2 regions of the Paenibacillus sp. FSL H7-689 genome follow, and region 2 is predicted to be linked to the other one. Evidence: predicted binding sites of a transcription regulator. Region 2 holds the regulator's gene; the other holds the start of a gene.
What was found. Region 2 encodes LexA, which represses DNA repair genes until DNA is damaged. Its sites were predicted from a motif close to CGAACATATGTTCG; they were not measured.

Region 1: a site for LexA is predicted at 1,377-1,390, ahead of C170_RS21560 (DNA polymerase IV). Genes of this name have one in related genera too.

What each region holds. Positions count from the first base shown of each region.
Region 1 covers NZ_ASPU01000028.1:431,625-434,042, forward strand. Annotated here, with positions in the region: gene C170_RS21555 (YolD-like family protein) at 1-116, opposite strand, end outside; gene C170_RS21560 (DNA polymerase IV) at 113-1,330, opposite strand; gene C170_RS21565 (RCC1 domain-containing protein) at 1,797-2,418, opposite strand, start outside.
Region 2 covers NZ_ASPU01000028.1:131,503-133,920, reverse strand. Annotated here, with positions in the region: gene C170_RS20230 (DUF896 domain-containing protein) at 3-212, opposite strand; gene C170_RS20225 (LysM peptidoglycan-binding domain-containing protein) at 308-685, opposite strand; gene lexA (transcriptional repressor LexA) at 982-1,608, shown strand; gene C170_RS20215 (aldehyde dehydrogenase) at 1,713-2,418, opposite strand, start outside.

The DNA of each region.
Region 1 (2,418 bases), 300 kb from region 2:
AGTGGTTTCGTTAGATAATGAACTTGAGTACGATGCTGTATAATTCGTTCTTTATGTTGTGGAAGCATCATGCGGCTCGATTCCCATAATCCATTGGCCTCCAGTTTTTTGCTCATTTGTAATGCCCCCCGATTTTAGATGCTCGATCGATCGCTTGACCCGCAGCCGTAATGGAGCTCGCTCGTAGAATGGCAATGTCGCCAAATCGATCCTTAATGTCGTCCATCACCTGATCAATGGCCCGTTTCTGCTCTTGATCATCAAAAAAAGATAGTTGATATGTATCCGCGTTGGATAATTGAGACAGGGATACGCCTACACGGCGCAAAGGTTGCCCATCCCAGTGTTGATGAAATATGCGTTTGGCTATCTTGCATACATCAACGGTTATGTTTGTAGGATCAGACAGTTTAACCTGCCTGTGAAAACCAGTGGGGTGGTCAAAATCCGCTCCAGACACACTTACGGACACGACACTACCCATCAGTCCCTTTTGGCGGGTTCTTCTGCATACTTCTGTGCAGATATCGAGAATAACCACTTCGATCTCCCAAGCCCCTGTGAAATCTCTAGGCAAGGTCATTCCGTTTCCGATATCTTTTTGTGTACTGTGCGTGTTGACGGTTACCGGCGAATTGTCGAGTCCATTTGCGACTCGCCAGATGACTTCTCCATTAACGCCCCACTTACTTCTTAATTTGGAAAGAGGCGTATTCGCCAAGTCTCTAATGGTTCGGATGCCCATCTTCCACAGATGTTTTTCCATTCTGGAGCCTATCCCCCACATATCGCGGATGGGCTTATCTCCAATATGGAGGTGTAACTCCTCTTTTTTTAAGTGGAAAATGCCCCCCTCTGCTTTTTTAGCGATCATATCGCAGCATAATTTACTGATGATTTTGTTTTCACCAATGCCAGCTCTCGCGTAAACGCCTGTTTCATTATAGATTTTGTCTTGAATTTGCTTGGCCAAATCGATTGGATCATTACCGAATAGATGCATAGACCCTGTAAAATCAGCGAATAATTCGTCTATACTGTACGGTTCGACCAGATCAGTGAACTCCTCAATAATGGACATGATTTGAGTGGATACTTCGATGTATTCTTGCATGTGTGGTCTCACAATGATCAGTTCAGGGCACTTCTGAAGAGACTGCCAGAGTGGTTCCGCGGTAGATACACCCTTCGCTTTGGCTAGTGGACAAGCGGCAAGGATAATTCCAGAACGTCTTGCGGGGTCTCCCGCGACAGCTAATGGTCTATTTTTGTATTGAGGCAATTTTGCCTTTTCGACTGAAGCATAAAAGCTCTGCATATCAATGAGCATAATGGTTCGTTGCTTAGTCAACACTGTAATCACTCCTGTACTTTTAAGAACGTATGTTTGTATATATTATAAACAGAACACATGTTCCTTATGCAAGAGGTAAATATTTATAGTAGACCACGACGAAGTGATGGATTCAAATCATACTAAGTCACACCAGCTTCTCCAGCATTTGAACTCCCACCTGTAAACACAGTTTTCATTCACAAAGTTAGTTAAACAAAAACAGCCGATCACGTTGATCGGTTGCCTCCTTGTTGTTTGAGCTATCGTCTCATTGGTATATTTACTTTTACCCGGATCTACCTCCGGCTTCACATTCCAGAAGTCAAACAATGCCTCATCCAGCACATTACAGTGCTCACACTCTAATGATATACATTCATCAAATCGGCAATAAAACCATGTTTTTGTCCCGCGACAAATAACAAAAGCAGCCGACATCAGCTGCTGCTTTCGTAGTATTTTATTGTTGGATGTTACTCCATCCGCTTACATCACATTGTCCATAATCATTATCACCCACAGCAACCATCGTACCATCCGATTTCAGTCCAATCGTATGGGCACACCCCGCTGAAATAGCTCGAATTTCGTGCCAGCCACTTACATCGCATTGGTGATGTTTATTCGAACCCACCGAAACCATTGTACCGTCAGACTTAAGACCAACAATATGATAACTCCCCGCTGCAACTGCTACAATATCGCGCCAACTGCTTACGTCGCATTCACCATCATTATTTCTTCCCACAGCCAGTACCGTCCCATCCGATTTGAGCCCAACTGTATGAAGATACCCCGCCGAAACAGCCAATATGTCGCCCCAGTCGTTTACGTTACATTGGTTATACTTATTGTTACCAACTGCTGTTACCGTTCCGTCTATTTTTAAACCGACTGTATGCCAGTCACCCGTTGTGACCGATACAATATCGCGCCAGCTGCTCACGTTGCATTCCCCTTCATTATTTCGCCCCACCGCAACCACGGTGCCATCTGATTTAACCCCAACCGTACGGCACCAACCTGCCGAAACGGTTACAATATCGCGCCATTCGCTTACATTGCATTGGTCATGCTTATTC
Region 2 (2,418 bases):
CGTTAGTGTTTGAGTTTGCCTTGGTGGCCTTTGTCATTCTCATCATCAACAATCTCAATGGTATCCAGTTGTTGTCTGAAATTGCTGCGAATATTACTCAAATAAATCTCTCTTAGTTCGGCACGTTCAGCAAGTTCTTCCTCCGACAATCCAGTGGACTTTTGCTTACGAGCCAATTCGTTAATGCGTGCTACCAGACTATCTATATCCAAGCTTGTCCCCTCCAAAAATACAAAGTCATATTAACTTTGCCATTATAAAGGCAGCTTGTCAAGCTGACACGCGCTAACACTCATTGATGTGCATTTTATTCTGCAAATTGCGGTAGAGCTAGTACTTGACCCACTTGGATGGAAGTTGTATGAAGTTGATTCACTTTCTTAATTGCTTCTATATAAATACGTGTATCCATATTCGTCGGTTTATGTTCCAAAGAAATACTCCATAATGTTTCCCCTTGTGAAACAGCTATCTTTCCTCCAGGCAGAACATCATTCTCATTGCCGGCAAATACAGTTAAAACGGTGCTGCATCCAATAAATATAATCATAGAGGTAATGACTACCTTTAACATCCATGAAGAAATCTTGAAACGCGCTAAAACCTTCTTGTAGTTCCCTATGTTAGACTTCACCAGTTCCGAATTCATTGGTTCATAAATGCTTTGATAAGTAGAATATCTCATTAAATACCCGCCTCCAAACGTTTGTTCCTATCTATTGGAATCAATATAACACGAACACTTGTTTTGTTCAATAGATTTTTAGAACAATTGTTCGCTTCTTTTTTGAAGGAGACATATCTTATTTCAAGTACTTTTGCAAAGCATTTGCAGTATTATGCTCTGACTTTTGGACAATTTCTGTTCTATAAGTTAAAAAACACTGATTTAATGCTATTTTATTTAGAACTTATGTTTGTACGAACGGAGGTTCTATGTTATAATTTTCCCAAACGTTACTAAAATGGGGTTGATACGGTATGTCGAAGATATCCAGCAGGCAGCAGGCTATTCTGGAGTTTATACGAAATGAAGTCCGGTTGAAGGGGTATCCTCCTTCCGTACGGGAAATTGGTGAAGCGGTTGGACTGGCTTCCAGTTCAACAGTACATGGACATTTGGATCGTTTGGAGAAAAAAGGTTTGATCCGACGCGACCCTACCAAGCCAAGAGCCATTGAGCTTTTGAGCCAGGAAGAATCTGAGCATTCTCATCAATTTGCTCATAGCGTTGCACGTATTCCTGTTGTTGGTAAGGTTACAGCCGGGGTTCCAATCACTGCAACCGAGAACATTGAAGACTACTTCCCTCTTCCTACACATTATGTAGGCGAACAGAAAGTGTTTATGCTTTCGGTAGTCGGAGATAGCATGGTGGAAGCTGGAATCGTTAACGGAGATTACGTTATTGTCCGTCAACAGCAAACTGCTGATAACGGTGATATCGTCGTTGCAATGACTGAAGACGATGAAGCTACAGTGAAAACGTTCTATAAAGAGAAAGATCATATTCGCCTTCAACCGGAGAATGCGACCTTCGAACCTTTACGTTTGAAACATGTTAGTATTCTGGGTAAAGTCATTGGCCTTTTCCGAGATATTCATTAATATTTAACTTGAGTAACAAAACTAGATGTAATGAAATACGAAAGAGGTTATCCTGATCAACAGGACAACCTCTTTTTTCATGTTTATGTTATTTTAGCGGCTAATTATTCACTGCGTTTCAGAACACTCTTGTGATGCGAGAACACATCAAAGCTCTGTTGTCCGTGATATGAGCCCATACCGCTCTCTCCTACACCACCAAACGGGAGGTAGTGTGAAGTCATATGAGAAAGTGTGTCATTAATACATCCCCCACCGAAGGATACTTGATTCAGAACCTGATCCTGCAGCTGCTCATCCTGTGTGAAGAGATATAGCGCCAATGGTTTTGGCCGGCGAACAATCTCATCCAGCATAGGATTCAGGTCACTGTACGTAAATACAGGAAGAATCGGACCGAAGATCTCTTCTTGCATGACAGCTGATTCCCAGTTCACATCACCAATTACCGTCGGCTCAATAAGCAACTGCTCACGTACAGAACGCCCACCAATTAGTGTTTTGCCATCTGTGAGGAATTTCGACAACCGATCAAAATTACGCGCGTTGACAATATGCGGGAAATCAGAGTTCTGTAACACATCGTCCCCAAATTTATCTTTGATCTCTGCGCCAATCAGATTGATCAATTCATCATGAACTTGTTCATGCACAAGCAAGTAATCCGGAGCAACGCAAGTTTGCCCTGCATTCAGGAACTTTCCACGAACAATACGCTGGGCCACCAGCTTCAGATCTGCATCACTGTGGACAATAGCAGGACTCTTGCCCCCTAGCTCCAGGGTTACAGGAGTTAAATGCTCCGCTGCT